2 regions of the Blastococcus sp. SYSU DS1021 genome follow, and region 1 is predicted to be linked to the other one. Evidence: riboswitches for the same ligand, from Rfam matches in the RefSeq annotation. Region 1 holds a riboswitch; the other holds the start of a gene.
What was found. A riboswitch is a leader RNA that binds a small molecule or an ion and turns the genes downstream of it on or off. The one in region 1 is predicted to bind cyclic di-AMP.

Region 1 (6,996 bases):
CACCGCCGGTGCCTCGCCGCTGACGCCGCACGCCCGGGGCAGCGCCGGGCTCTCGGAGAGGAAGCCGTAACCGGGGTGGATCAGCGCGCAGCCGGTGTCCACGGCGGCCTGCACGACCGCGGCGGCGTCGAGGTAGGCCGCCGGACCGCTGCCGGGGAGGAGGTGGACCTCGTCCGCGGCGGCGAGGTGCGGGGCGTGCGGCTCGTCGGCGGCGGCGACGGCGACCGACGTCAGCCCCTCGGCGGCGGCGGCGCGGGCGATGCGGACGGCGATCTCGCCACGGTTGGCGATCAGCAGGCGGGCCACCCGGCGATGCTCGCACGACCCGCCGACCGGCCTGTGGCGGTGGTCACCCCGCAGACGACGGTGCCGCGGCCGGAAGGCCCGGTCGCGGCACCGCCGTCCTCGCAGGATCGATCAGGGCTGCAGGCCCGTGAACGCACCCGAGCCGATGCGCTGCACCTCACCGGCGCCGGGCATGCCCAGGAAGCCGGCCACGCTCCACGCCGAGGCGTACAGGTGCCCGTGCGTCCACTCCAGCCCGGTCGGCATGGTCACCTGCGCGGTGGCCCGCTCGCCGGAGGGCGAGATGCGGGTGACCTCGCCGATCGTGGCGGGGTCGAAGTCCTCCGCCGGCGGGCCCTCGGGGAAGCCCTCGAGGACGTTGGACGCGTAGACGGTGCCGTGCGGGTCGACGGCGACGCCGGTGACCCCCGTCAGCCCACCGATCACGTCGACGACCTCGCCGTGCCGGTCCAGCACGTAGACCCGCGCCGCACCGGGCGCCTCGGCGCCCAGCGTGCCGACGTAGATGAGGCCGTTCGGGCCCTCGGCGATCTCGGTCGGGACCGAGTCGCACCCCACGGTGCCGGGGTTGTTCTCGGCCTCCGCGCACTCGGGGGTGTCGGTGACCGTCGGCGGCACGAAGAACGTGCTGATCTTCCCGCTGCGCAGGTCGATGGAGAGGACGGCGTTGGCGCCGGCGTCGCTGACCAGCAGCCGGTTGGGCTGAGCGAGCACCGCGAACGGGTTGGACAGCGTCTCGATCGGCACCTGCTCGCCGTCGACCTCCATGAACTGCTGCTGCCCGTCGGGGTTGTGGTCCAGCTCGTACTGGAGGAGGTCCCACGTGCGCAGGATCTGGCCGTTCGGCTTGGCCTCGACGACCACCTGGCTGGGTGTGCCGGGCGGCACGGGGGGAGCCCCCTCCTCCGCCGGCGGGGCTTCGCCCACCGCGACGAAGAGGCCGCCGTACTTGTAGTCGACACCCTGCGCGTTGCCCAGGCCGCTGAGCAGCGTCCGGACCCGCCCGTCGCGCAGGTCCACCGAGGACACCTCGCCGGAGTCGGCCTCGGCCACCACGAGCTGGTGGCCCTTGAACTCGCTGAGCTGACGCGGTCCGTCCAGCCCCGCCGCCACGGTGACGATGTCGTCCTCGCCGCCGTCCGCCAGTGCCGTCGCCGGGGACACCGCCACCAGCGCCAGCGCCGCGGCCGCTCCCACGGCCGCCCTCCCTGCCTTCATCCTGCTCCCCTTGCCTCGAGATCCCCCGTGGAACGTCCGGGAAACTGCCAGGCCTCTGCCACCGGGAAGTGAACCGTCGACGTCCGGTTCTCCCGCTCCCTGTGCGTCGTTGCTAGGTGTAGTCACTCCATCGACAGCGTCCCGGGAGGCTCCGGATCAGCCCTGTACGCGGCGGACACGGCGGAGCGCACAGCGTGCGGACCCGCCGCGACAGAGGAAGTAAGCGTGCGCTGACGATCGGTGACCGGCGAGGCCGCGCCTCGCGCCGTCGTCCGCGCGTCCACGGTGGTCGGCGCGCGAGTCGCCCGGGCCCGCCCCCGTGGTCGACACGCCGCTCGCGGGCCGGTCCCCCGCGTGTCGGCCGGTGGGTAGGTGGACGGATCCCGACCTAGCGTCGTCGCGGTCCGGACGGGATCCCGTCGTCACCGCTCCCGGTGACACCCGTCCGACACCGCCGAACCGGGCGTCGGATCCGACCGCCGCCCGGACCGGGGACCCACCGCAGCACTGGGGTGAAGCGTGGCCGCGAGCCGGTCAAGCCGGGCGAGTTCCCCGCCCGAACCCGTCAGCTAACCCGGTAGGCGGTCGATGGAGAACAGGAGAACCGTCGTCCATGACGACCACGCGCACGTCCACCACCCGCCGCTCCGTCCGCGGCGCGGCGCTCGCCCTCTTCACCGGAGCGGGCATCGCTCTCACCCCGTTCGCCGCCACCGCTTCCACCGGTGACGGCGGTGGCGGCGGCACGACGACCGTCGTCACCACGCCCGTCGTGGCGCCCACCCACGCCGCCCAGGTCGCCGTCGACACGGCCCTGGCGCAGCAGGGCAAGCCCTACGTCTGGGGCGGCACCGGCCCCGGCGGCTACGACTGCTCCGGCCTGACCTGGTCGGCCTACCAGGCCGCGGGCGTGGAGATCCCCCGGACCTCGCGGGCGCAGTCGACGGCGGGGGTCTACGTGGACCGGGCCCACCTGCAGCCCGGCGACCTGATCTTCTTCTACGACCCGGTCGGTCACGTCGGCATGTACATCGGCGACGGGCTGATGGTGCACTCCTCCACCTACGGCAACCCGGTGGCGGTCGTGCCGGTGGACTCGATGTGGGGCTACAACACCGCGCGTCGCGTCGTCTGATCCGGCGCTCTCCCCGGTGCCCCGGCCGATGCGGCCGGGGCACCGGGGCGTTCACACCAGGCGCAGCGTCGCCCGCTTGAGCCGCACGATCAGCCGCATGCCGCCGGACTCCACCAGCTCCCGCTGCCGTGCGCGCAACTGCTCGCCGAGCTGCTCGAGCCGCTCCTCGCCCAGGGCGTGCGCCTGGGGGAACATCCGCTGCTCCTCCTCCATCGTGTGGTGGCGCAGCGTCTTCTCCAGCATGCGCACCTCGGTGGTGAACTCCGGGTCGTCGGGTGCCGTGCGCATCACGGTGGCCAGCTGGTCGTCGATCTGCCGGTGCTCGGCGTGCGCGAGGGAGAGCAGCGGCGAGACGTCGACGACGGCCGGGTAGAACAGCTCGTCCTCGATCTGGGTGTGGATCTCCAGCTCCCGCAGCAGCCGGCCGCGCAGCTCCTCCCGCCGCTCGGTCTCCTCGCCGGTCGTCTCCGCCAGGTCGCGCAGCAGCCCGCGCAGCACGTCGTGGTGGGCGGTCAGAACCTCGTCGGCCTTCATCGGGATGCCTCCTGGACGGTGGTGATCGCGGTGGGCGTGCGCCAGTCGGCCCGGCGGCGCACCTCGACCCGGCCCTCGCGGACCCGCGTGTCGAAGCAGGGCAGCGGTGCGGTGGAGGGGCCCTGGGCCGGCTCACCGGTGGCCAGGTCGAACCGCGACCCGTGCCAGGGGCAGACCAGCTCGCCGCGGTGCAGCCAGCCCTCCCCGAGCGGCCCGCCCTGGTGGGGGCAGCGGCCACCGACGGCCTGCACGGCACCGCCGGTGGCGACGAGGACGACGGGCATGCCGTCGACGTCCACCGGCACCGGCTCGCCCTCGGGCAGGTCGGCCAGGGCGGCGGCGTCGGTGAAGCGCCGCGGTTCGTAGCTGCGGACGGCGTGGTCGGTACCCATCCCGTGCCGGTAGGAGAGCGCGCCACCGAGCCAGCCGCTGGCGACGGTGACCGCGTAGCCCGCGGCGGCGGTGACGCGCGCGCGGGCGGCCCGGCCGCGGGCCCGATCGGCCAGCGACCAGGTGTAGAGCGCGAGCGCGGCACTGTTCAGCCCGGCGTGCACCAGCCCGACGCGGCGGGCCTGGTCGTGGGCGTGCTGCCAGTCGGTCAGCCCGGTGGCCGCCGCGGCCACCGCGCCGGCGACGCCGACCCGCACCGCGGTGCGGGCCGCCGCCCCGGAGCCCGGCCCGCCGCGGCCCGTGGCGTCCAGGGCGTCGAGGGCCAGGGCCGCCGTCCACGACCCGATCGGCACGGTGACCAGGGCGGGGTGCAGCGGGTGGCCGAGCCAGACACCGTGCAGCAGGTCCTGCAGCGGCCGTGCATAGCGCCCGGCGAGCAGGAAGGTCAGCGAGATGCCGTGCTCGACCGGGTAGCTGGGGGCGTCGAGGACCTCCCAGCGCTCGACCGCCCGCAGGGTCCGCTCGAACACCCCCCGCACAATCACCGGCGCACTCTCCGTCGACGCATTCTTCGCATCTGCCCAGGTGGGGAGCGGTGAAACAGCGCGGGACCGGCTCGTGCGCCGCGCCGCGGCGTCGTAGCGTCCGGTGCCATGGCGACGCGAGAGTTCCGGACGGTGCTGGAGGGCGGTTCCTACTTCGAGGGGCCGCGGTGGCGCGACGGGCAGTGGTGGGTCTCGGACTTCTACCGGCGCACCGTCAGCCGGGTCTCGCCCGGCGGCGGGGAGAACGTCGTCCTCGAGGTGGAGAACCAGCCCTCGGGCCTGGGCTGGCTGCCCGACGGCTCGTTGCTCGTGGTGTCGATGAAGGACCACCGGCTGCTCCGGGTCGCCGACGGCGAGGTGTCCACGCACGCCGACCTCTCTGCGGTCTGCGGCGGGCACCTCAACGACATGGTGGTCGACGCCGCCGGCCGGGCGTTCGTCGGCGACTTCGGCTTCGACCTCATGGGCGGTGGCGCGCCCGCCCCTGCGTCGGTGAAGCGGGTCGACCCCGACGGGACGGTGACCGTGGTGGCCGAGGACCTGCGCTTCCCGAACGGCTCGGTGATCACCCCGGACGGCGGCACGCTGGTCGTCGGCGAGACGTGGGGCAACCGCTTCACGGCGTTCGACATCGCCGCCGACGGCTCGCTGGGCGGCCGCCGGGTGTGGGCGGAGCTCGGCCCGATGCCGGTGGGCGACTCGGTCGAGGAGCTCATCGGGCAGGTGGTGGTCGCCCCCGACGGGTGCACGCTCGACGCCGAGGGGCACGTCTGGGTCGCCGACGGGCTGAACTCCCGGGTGGTCCGGGTGGCGGCCGGCGGCGCGATCGTCGAGGAGATCGCCGCACCGGACGGCATGGGCGTCTACGCCTGCGCGCTGGGTGGGGACGACGGCCGCACGCTGCTGCTGTGCTGCGCACCGGACTTCTACGAGCACACGCGGGCACCGGTGCGCGAGGCGGTGCTGGTGTCGACGGAGGTCGCCGTCCCGCACGCCGGCCTGCCGTGACGCGATGTTGATCAGGTGACCTGATCGTTAGGGGTCCTGGCTCAGCGTCGACAGTGAGCCAGGACCACCGCAGGTGAGCCAGGACGCCGTGCCGGGGCTCACCAGGCCCGCGGCGTGCCCCGTCGGATCGCGCCGTCGACCGCCGGACCGGTGCCCTCGAAGAGCTCGGCCCGGCCGCGGCCGAGGACCTTCGCGTCGTAGAGGGCGCGGTCGGCACTGCGCATCAGCTGGGAGGCGCTCTCGCCGAACGAGTAGCCGGCCACCCCGCAGGAGAGCGAGATGTCGGGGTGCAGCGCGCAGATGCGCCGCACGAGGGCGAGCGCCGTCGTGGCGCGGACGCCGGGCAGCAGCAGCGAGAACTCGTCGCCCCCGTGCCGGGCGAGCACCGCCCCGGCCGGCAGCTGCGCCCGCCAGACGTCGGCGACCCGGCACAGCACGCGGTCACCGGCCTCGTGGCCGTAGGTGTCGTTGACCGACTTGAAGTGGTCGACGTCGAGCAGCGCCGCCGACAGCGGCTCGCGGGTGCGGCCGGCCTCCGACAGCAGCTCGTCGAGCGCTTCGTCGAAGCCGCGCCGGTTGCGCAGACCGGTCAGGGGGTCGCGGCTGGCGCCCGAGGCGCGGATGACCAGCCGCCGGATGACGACGCCGAGGCCGACGAGCACGACGTCCAGGCCCAGCGCGGTGGGGAGCGGCACGCCACCGGAGACCTGCAGGGACGCGGTGACGGCGGCTACCGCGAGAGCCTGGTGCGCCCACGCCTGGCGCCCGGTGAAGAACAGGTGCGCGTCGACGACGACGAAGCTGATGAGCGTGGCGGCGGCCAGCGCGGTGACCGGGTCGGGGCTGGCCACGACGGCCGTGGCGATGAGGACGTCCGCGGCACCCACCGCCACGTCGAAGACCCTGCGCGGCCACCGGGCGCCCCACCGGGCGACGACGACCGCCGCTGCCAGCGCGGTGAGCGAGAGCGCGAGCAGGACCGAGCGGAGGGCACCCGGCTGGGCCCCGGATGCGATGAGCAACCCGGCGGCGCCGCCGAAGCCGTAGAAGATGGCCAGCGTCTGCGCCATGACGCGCAGCGTCGCCACCTCGGGCGCTCCTGACCGGCTCACCTGGAGAACGTCGGCCGTTCCGCGCCCGACCTTGAGGCCCCGCCAGGGGTGACCCGCCTCGCACCGACTCGCCCGTCCGGTCGCTCCGGGGGCTCGGGACGCCGGACATCGACGGGGCTCACAGGAAACCTCCCTAGGATGACGGTTCGACGCCGACCTGAGGAGCACCGCCTCATGGCCCCCGTCCCGCCGGACCGCCGCACCACCCGCTGGCTCCGCCGCCGGCCCACCGAGCCGCTGCCGCAGCCGGAGCCCGCCCGGCGTCCCCGGTTCGACCGTCCACCGCCGGTGGGCAACGACTGGTACGGCGCTCCGCCGCCGGCCGGTGGCCCGCCGCGGTACGAGCAGCGTCCGTACGGACAGCCTCCCTACGAGCAGCCTCCCTACGGGCAGCCGCCGTACGGGCAGCCTCCCTACGGGCAGCCGCCGTACGGACCGCCGCAGTACGGGCCGCCGCCGCGCCCGTGGCCCGGGGAGGAGCCGCGGCGTGCCTACCCGACGGCCCGGCCGGAGGGCCCCTTCCCGCCCGCGCCCGAGCGTCCGCTCCCGCCGCCGCGCGGCCGCCGGGGTCGCCGGGACCGCCCTCCGCGGCGTCGCCGGGGGCTGGTCCGTCGCGTCGTCCGCGTGCTGGCCGTGGTCGGCGTCGTCCAGGCGCTGGTGGTGCTCTCGCTGCGCTGGGTGGACCCGCCCACGACGGCCTTCATGGTGGCCAACCCCGACGGCGCGATCCAGCAGTCGGTGCCGGTCG
Region 2 (6,996 bases), on a different contig from region 1:
CGGTGGCGACGTGCCCGAGCTCGTGCGCCGCGATCGACTCGATCTCCGCGTCGGGCAGCTCGCCGAGGACGGTGTCGTAGACCACGATGCGCCGGGTGGAGCCGAACCCGGAGACGTAGGCGTTCAGCGCCGTGGTCCGCCGGGAGGCGTCGGAGACCAGCACGTCCTGCACCGGGGTGCCGTTCTCCTCGGCGAGCGCCAGCAGGTCACTGCGCAGCTCACCCGCCGGCAGCGGCTCGAAGGAGTTGAACGCCGGCTCGATGACCACCGGGTAGAGGAACGAGCCGACGACGACGAAGCCGGCCACTGCCGCCCCGCCCCAGGCCCACCAGGTGCGCGGCGCGCGACGGACCAGCCACAGGAAGGCCAGCACCACGACCACTGTCAGCGCCGCGCTGATGGCCCACGAGACGGCGACGTCGCGCAGCCAGAGCCCCCAGCCGCGGGTGGACAGGCCGTAGCGCGTGCGCACGGACTCCGCGTAGGCGGAGATCGGCAGGGTCACGGCGCGGCCCAGGAGGAGCAGGACCGGCACCCCCAGCACCACCCGCACGACCCAGCGGTCCCTCCACCGCGCCCCCAGCGACCGCATCAGGCGGGCCCCCAGCGGGGTGAGCCCCAGCACGGCCGAGACCGCCAGCCCGAGGACGAGGGAGAGCAGCGACGCGGGTCGCAGGGCGGCGGCGAAGGCCTCCGCGCGCTCGATCGCCGCGGGATCCAGGCCGGCGGTCGGGTCGGGCTCGGTGTGCCCTCCGGGCGGTTCGGGCAGCACGTCCCACGGGGTGCGGACGACGATGACGACAACGACGGCGATCCCCAGCAGGGCCGCGGCCACCAGGGCGGCCCGGCGAACGCTCACCCGGCCGATCCTAGGCGGGCCAACCGCAGCGGCCCGTCCCGGTTCGGGGACGTGCTGGGCGGCCGGCATCCTGCTCGACCCGGTCGCGAGGCCCGCCCTCACCGTGTTCCCGTCCTCCGGGCCTGCCCGAGGTCCTCGGGATCGGGCCCTCGGTCACCTGACCGGCCAGCGACCGCGAGGGCCGGCGACCCCTATCGGGATCACCGGCCCTCGTTCCTCGCTGCGATGCTCCCGGAGCCGTCAGCCGGCGATGCGACGGGCGCTGTTGTAGTTCCCCATCGAGTCCACGCTCGCCACCTTCACCGGCTGGCCGGAGGTGGAGGCGTGCACCATCTGGCCGTTGCCGATGTACATGCCCACGTGGCTCACCGGGCTGTAGAAGAACAGCAGGTCGCCAGGCTGCAGCTCGCCGCGCGAGACGGGCCTGCCCATTTGGCTCTGCGACCGGCTGGAGTGCGGCAGCATCACACCCGCCGCGGCGTAGGCGTACGACGTCAGCCCCGAGCAGTCGAAGGCGTTCGGCCCGCCGGCACCCCACACGTACGGGTCGCCGATCTGGGCGAGCGCGGTGTTCACCGCCACCTGGGCGGCCGAGCTCGGCGCGATGACGGCGCCGGTGGGCGCCGGGAGGCCGGTACCACCGTGGGCCTGCGCCACCTGCTCCTGCTGCGGCGCGGTGAGCGCCTCGTACCGGCGCTGGTAGTCGGCGATCTTCGCCTCGAGCTCCTCCTGCTGGGCGGCGATCTGCTCCACCGTCCGCCGGGCGTCCGCCGCGGCCTCCTCGGCGGCGTCGCGGGCCTGCTCCGCGTCCTCGGCCGCGCGCGACACCTCGGTGAGCACCTCGCTGGTGTGCCCGGCGATGGCGTCGAGGGTGCCCAGCTGGTCGACCAGCTGGTCGGCCGAGGTGCTGGTCAGCAGGACGTCGAGCGGCGACATGCCGCTGCCGGTGTAGACGCTGCGGGCCAGCCGGCGCATGTGGCCGTCGAGGGAGCCGAGCCGGCCCTCCGCCTCCGCGACCGCCTCGCTCGCGGCCTGCGCGTCGCGCTGGTGGCCCTCGAGGAGGACGCGCGCCTCGTTCAGCTGCTCGGAGACGACCTCCAGCTCGTGGCTGGCCTCGGCCACCTGGGCGGCGATCTCGTCGGCGGTGCCGGGGACCGCCGACGCGGTACCCGGGAGGACGGTGACGGTCAGGGCTGCGACGGCGCTGACCAGGAGCCCCGAACGGAGCGGTCCGAAGCGGCGGGCGCTGGCGGAGCTGCGCCGGCCGGCGGTGTGGAGTTGTTCGGGGGCGTGCGTCAGTAGTGCGTGAGGGGTCGCCACGTGCGGCGGCTCTCCGTTTCTTCCACTTCGACCGCCGACCGAGTTAGCTGACGGGTTCGGGCTGGGAAGACTGGCCCTATCCCCCACCCACCGGCGAGCCGGCGGCGGGAGAACTCACCCCAGAGTGCGGTGGGTCCCCGGTACACCTCGGGCGCAGTGGTGCGCGCCACGCGGTGATTAGGCGGTGTCCGGTCGAGGCCATCCATCGATGGATGACGACCACCCGGCCGAACGGAGGGAACCCTACGACCGTGATGCGCCTGTGACAAACAGGGACAGCTGAGACGTGTGCGACGGGCGCCTGGCCGCCCACCTGGGCATTCACCCGATCGGGTGGTCACCCGGCCCTCGCCGCGGGGTGCGGCGGCGATCAGCCGGTGCGCCGTCCGGACCGCTCCCCGCCGTGCCCGTCGGGATGCCGCAGCGGGGGAACCAGGCCGCCCTCGGCCAGCGCGCGCACGGCGCTGCGTTCCACCTCGTCGAACTCCACCACCACGCCCGGCGGTGGCACGACGACGTCCTCGGCGGCCGCGGCCGGCCCGCCACGCGGCCGCCCGGTCATCGGCACGACGACCGGGTCGCCCCCCTGCCACCCGGGCGGGGCTCCCAGCAGCACGGTCACGACGCAGTCGGCGCAGCCGGTCCCGCGGGCGGTGCAGGTGTCGCAATCGATGAGCATCGCTTCTTCTCCTCCGTGAGTTGCTGCGCACGGTAGGAAGGGCCACCGACATTTCCGCCGCGCCACCGACGGCCCGCGCCGGATCAGCTGCCCGCGAACTCCCAGTGCCACGGCTCCTCGCGCCCGTTGCCCGGATCGGCCCACGTGGGGTGCAGGAAGCCGAACCGGCCGGCGTTGGCAGCCATCCAGGCGTACTGCGGGGTGCCGAACGTCTCGACGCCACCGCACAGGTCCACCGCCAGACCCCAGCCGTGGTTGCTGGTGCCGGGCACCGCGGCCAGGGCCGGCTTCTCCCCGTACAGCCGCACCTGGCTTGCGTAGGTCCGGTAGGAGTCGGTGATGCACAACGGGCTGCCGAAGGCGGTCGCGTAGGCCGCCGACATGGCGCGGTAGGCGGCGGCCGCGTCGCAGCGCAGCGCGTGCCCGCCGACGCCCAGCGGGCACATGGCGCTGGGCGGGATGAGGCCGTTCGGGTAGCCGCCCCATGCGCGGGCTCCGTCGTAGCTGGGCGGGTAGACGGTGTTGCCGCACTCGGTCCGCAGCGCCCCCGCGGCCGGCCCCGGGACGGCGACAGGGGGCCGCTGGCCGAGGACCGGGCGGCCGATCGCCAGCACCTGGTCGCCCGGCAGCGTGCGCACCACGACCGCGCCGGCCCGCGCGTCAGCGGTCAGCATGGTCCGCGGGTCCAGGGCGATGCCCACGTGCCCGAGCCCCGCCTCCGGGGAGCCCAGGAAGACCAGGTCGCCGGGGAGGACGTCGGCGCGGTCCACCGGCACGGCGCTCGCGAACAGCTCCTCCTGCGTCGCGGGCAGCTGGACACCGGCCCGGCCGTAGGCCACCCGGACCAGTGCGCCGCAGTCCCAGGACTCCGGCCCCGCCGTCCCCGGCGCGTACGGCTGCCCCAGGGCCTCCATCGCGCCGCTGACGGCGGCGAGGGTCTCGGCGGGCAGCACCAGGAGCGAACTCGGCCGCCCGGGCAGCTGGGCCACCCCGCGCTGCGCGCCGCCCCCGGCGGCGCCCACCGGAGCCAGGCGGTCGGGGAGGCTGCGCTCGGGTTCCCGCAGCGCAGCGGCGGGCACGTCCGCGAGGCCGGCGGTCCGGAGCTGGTCGACGTAGGCCCGCCAGCTGGCCGCCGTCTGCTCGTTCACCGACGCCTGCTCCCCCTGGAGCGCCGCCAGCTGCCGGTCGACGACGGCGAGCGTGTCGTGCAGCTCCGTGGTGACCGCGTCGGCGGCCGCCTCCAGCGCGGCCACCCGCGCGGCCACCTCGTCCGCCCGCCCCTGGGCCGCGTCGAGCGCGGCCTGGGCGCGCTGCTGCTGGTCCAGGGCGGCGCGCCGGTGGCTCTCCGCGATGCCGATGAGGTGGGCGAGGTGCGCGTCGACGGCGTCGAGGAAGCCCACGCCGGCGAGGACCTCCCCCGGATCCCCACCGGCGAGCAGGAGCGTGAGAGGGGTGAGGGCGCCACCGTCCCGGTAGACGGCGACGGCGTACCCGGCGACCTCGCGCTGGTGCCCGGCCAGCACGCCCCGGGCGTCCTCGAGCACCGCCCTCGCCTCGTCCACCGACCGCTGCGCCTCGGCCAGCGCCTCGCGTGCGGCGACGACCTGCCCCTGGCGCGCGCGGAGGTCCTCCTGGACCTCGGCGGCCCGCCGTTGCAGCTGGTCCAGGTCGCGGCTGTCCAGCACGCCGGAGGTGCCACCCGGCTGGTCGCTGGGCGCGGCGGCCACCGGCCCGGCGGGCAGCAGCACGGCCGCGCCCGCCACCAGCACCGCGGCCACCACGCACCGCCGGGCCCGGGCGGGCGGGCGCCACCTGGAGCGCGCGGGCATCACCGACCACCTCTGCCTGCGGGCCGGTCGCACCGGACGCGACGGCCACTGGCAGGCATGGTGTCCCGATCGGGGCCGGAACACCAGGTCCCACTCGATGCGGGCAGCCCCGGACCCCCCGGTCAGGGGGCCGGTGCGCGGCCGGCCCCGGCGCGCGTCCCCCGGAGTGTCAGCCCCCCGACCTAGCGTCCGCCCCGTGGCACCCTCCCCCGCACCGCTGCGCTACCAGCAGGTCTCCATCGAGGAGGTCGGGACACCGCTGGCGCAGGTCACGTTCGTCGTCGTGGACCTGGAGACCACCGGCGGGTCCCCGAAGGACAGCGCCATCACCGAGATCGGGGCCGTGCGCGTCCGCGGCGGGCAGGTGCTCGGCGAGTTCCAGACCCTCGTCGACCCAGGCCACGAGATCCCGCCCTACATCAGCGTGCTGACCGGGATCACCTCGACGATGGTCGCCACGGCCCCGCGGATCGGCGCCGTGCTCCCCACCTTCCTCGAGTTCGCCCGCGGCGCCGTCCTGGTCGCCCACAACGCCCCGTTCGACCTCGGGTTCCTCAAGGCGGCGTGCGCCGAGAACGGCCTGGTGTGGCCCACGGCGGCGTCCGTCGACACCGCCGTCCTCGCCCGGCGGCTGCTCAGCCGGGACGAGGTGCCCAACTGCAAGCTGGCCACCCTGGCCCCGTACTTCTCCGCCGCCACCTCGCCCACGCACCGGGCCCTGGACGACGCGCGGGCCACGGTGGACGTGCTGCACGGCCTCTTCGAGCGGCTCGGCCCCCTCGGCGTCACCACCCTCGAGGAGCTGACCGGGCTGACCCGGCAGGTCGATCCGGAGCGTCGGCGGAAGCGGCACCTGGCCGACGCCGTCCCCAGCGGCCCCGGCGTCTACCTGTTCCGCGGCCCCGGGGACGAGCCGCTCTACGTGGGCACCTCCAGCGACCTCCGCAGCCGGGTCCGCAGCTACTTCACCTCGGGCGAGCAGCGCAGCCGCATCACCGAGATGGTCGGCCTCGCCCAGCGGGTGGAGCCGATCCCGTGCGCGCACGCGCTCGAGGCCGCGGTCCGCGAACTGCGGCTCATCGCCCGCCACAAGCCGCGGTACAACAGGCGGTCCCGCTTCCCCGAGCGCGCGCTGTGGGTCCGGCTCACCGACGAGCCCTTCCCGCGGCTGTCGGTGGTCCGCCGGGTCCGCCCCGACGCCGGCGTGTTCCTCGGTCCGTTCCCCGACCGCCGCGCCGCGGACGCCGCCGTGGCTGCCGTCCACGAGGTGCTGCCGCTGCGGCAGTGCACCGCCCGGCTCTCCCCCCGCACGCCGGTCAACGCCTGCGCGCTGGCCGACATGGGGCGTTGCGGCGCCCCCTGCACCGGCGCCCAGTCGGTTCCCGAGTACGCCGGCGTGGCGGCGGTCTTCGCCGCCGCGGTGGGCCACGACCCCCGTCCCCTGCTCGCCCCGCTGCTGGACCGGGTGGAGCGGCTCGCCGCCGAGGAGCGCTACGAGGACGCCGCCGTGCTGCGCGACCGGGTCGCCGTGCTGGTCCGGGCCCTCCGCCGTCGGCAACGGCTCGAGTCGCTGGCTGCCGTGCCCGAGCTCGTGCTGGCCCGTCCCGACGGCCAGGGCGGGTGGGAGCTGTCCGTCGTCCGGCTGGGGCGCCTCGCCGCGGCCGGGAACGCGCCGCGTGGCACCACCGTGCGGAGCGTGTTGCCGGGCCTGCTCGCGACCGCGGAGACCGTTCCCGGTGCGGACGACCCGACGTCGGTCGACGAGACCGAGCTCGTCCTCCGCTGGCTGGAGAAGCCCGGCACCCGGTTGGTGCAACTGACCGGCACCCTCGCCTCCCCCGCACCCGGCACCGGCGCCTACAGCGGGTTCCTGGCGCGGGTGGAGTCCGGGCGTGACGCGCAGGACCCCTTCGCCGACGGGCGGTCGCTGGGCACCCGCGCCCGGCCGGAGCGGATAGCATCCCCCGCGTGATCACCGCCATCGTGATGATCGACGCCGCCACCGACTCGATCGCCGAGGTCGCCCAGGCCGTCGCCGAGCTCGACGGGGTCAGCGAGGTCTACTCCGTCGCCGGCGATGCCGATCTGATCGCCATCGTCCGCGTCCGCGAGTTCGAGCAGGTCGCGGAGGTCATCGCCGGCCGGATCAACAAGGTCGCGGGAGTCCTCGACACCGACACCCACATCGCCTTCCGCGCCTACTCGCGCCACGACCTCGAGGCAGCCTTCTCCATCGGCTTCGACACCGAAGCCTGAGCGGCCGGCGCTCAGCGGCCGGGCGGGGCGACCTCCCGGCTGACGGCGATCCA

Region 2: linked by a shared signal. The riboswitch ahead of ACI8AP_RS11805 (NlpC/P60 family protein) and the one ahead of ACI8AP_RS06590 (C40 family peptidase) in region 1 are both predicted to bind cyclic di-AMP.

What each region holds. Positions count from the first base shown of each region.
Region 1 covers NZ_JBJHAL010000006.1:131,787-138,782, reverse strand. Annotated here, with positions in the region: gene ACI8AP_RS06600 (carboxyl transferase domain-containing protein) at 1-306, opposite strand, end outside; gene ACI8AP_RS06595 (ScyD/ScyE family protein) at 418-1,503, opposite strand; cyclic di-AMP (ydaO/yuaA leader) riboswitch at 1,967-2,123, shown strand; gene ACI8AP_RS06590 (C40 family peptidase) at 2,138-2,659, shown strand; gene ACI8AP_RS06585 (hemerythrin domain-containing protein) at 2,711-3,193, opposite strand; gene ACI8AP_RS06580 (Rieske 2Fe-2S domain-containing protein) at 3,190-4,113, opposite strand; gene ACI8AP_RS06575 (SMP-30/gluconolactonase/LRE family protein) at 4,237-5,136, shown strand; gene ACI8AP_RS06570 (diguanylate cyclase domain-containing protein) at 5,235-6,248, opposite strand; gene ACI8AP_RS06565 (transglycosylase domain-containing protein) at 6,423-6,996, shown strand, end outside.
Region 2 covers NZ_JBJHAL010000013.1:95,069-102,064, forward strand. Annotated here, with positions in the region: gene ACI8AP_RS11800 (M48 family metallopeptidase) at 1-859, opposite strand, end outside; gene ACI8AP_RS11805 (NlpC/P60 family protein) at 1,100-2,179, opposite strand; cyclic di-AMP (ydaO/yuaA leader) riboswitch at 2,197-2,373, opposite strand; gene ACI8AP_RS11810 (hypothetical protein) at 2,550-2,858, opposite strand; gene ACI8AP_RS11815 (D-alanyl-D-alanine carboxypeptidase family protein) at 2,942-4,687, opposite strand; gene ACI8AP_RS11820 (DEDD exonuclease domain-containing protein) at 4,884-6,659, shown strand; gene ACI8AP_RS11825 (Lrp/AsnC family transcriptional regulator) at 6,656-6,943, shown strand; gene trpD (anthranilate phosphoribosyltransferase) at 6,955-6,996, opposite strand, start outside.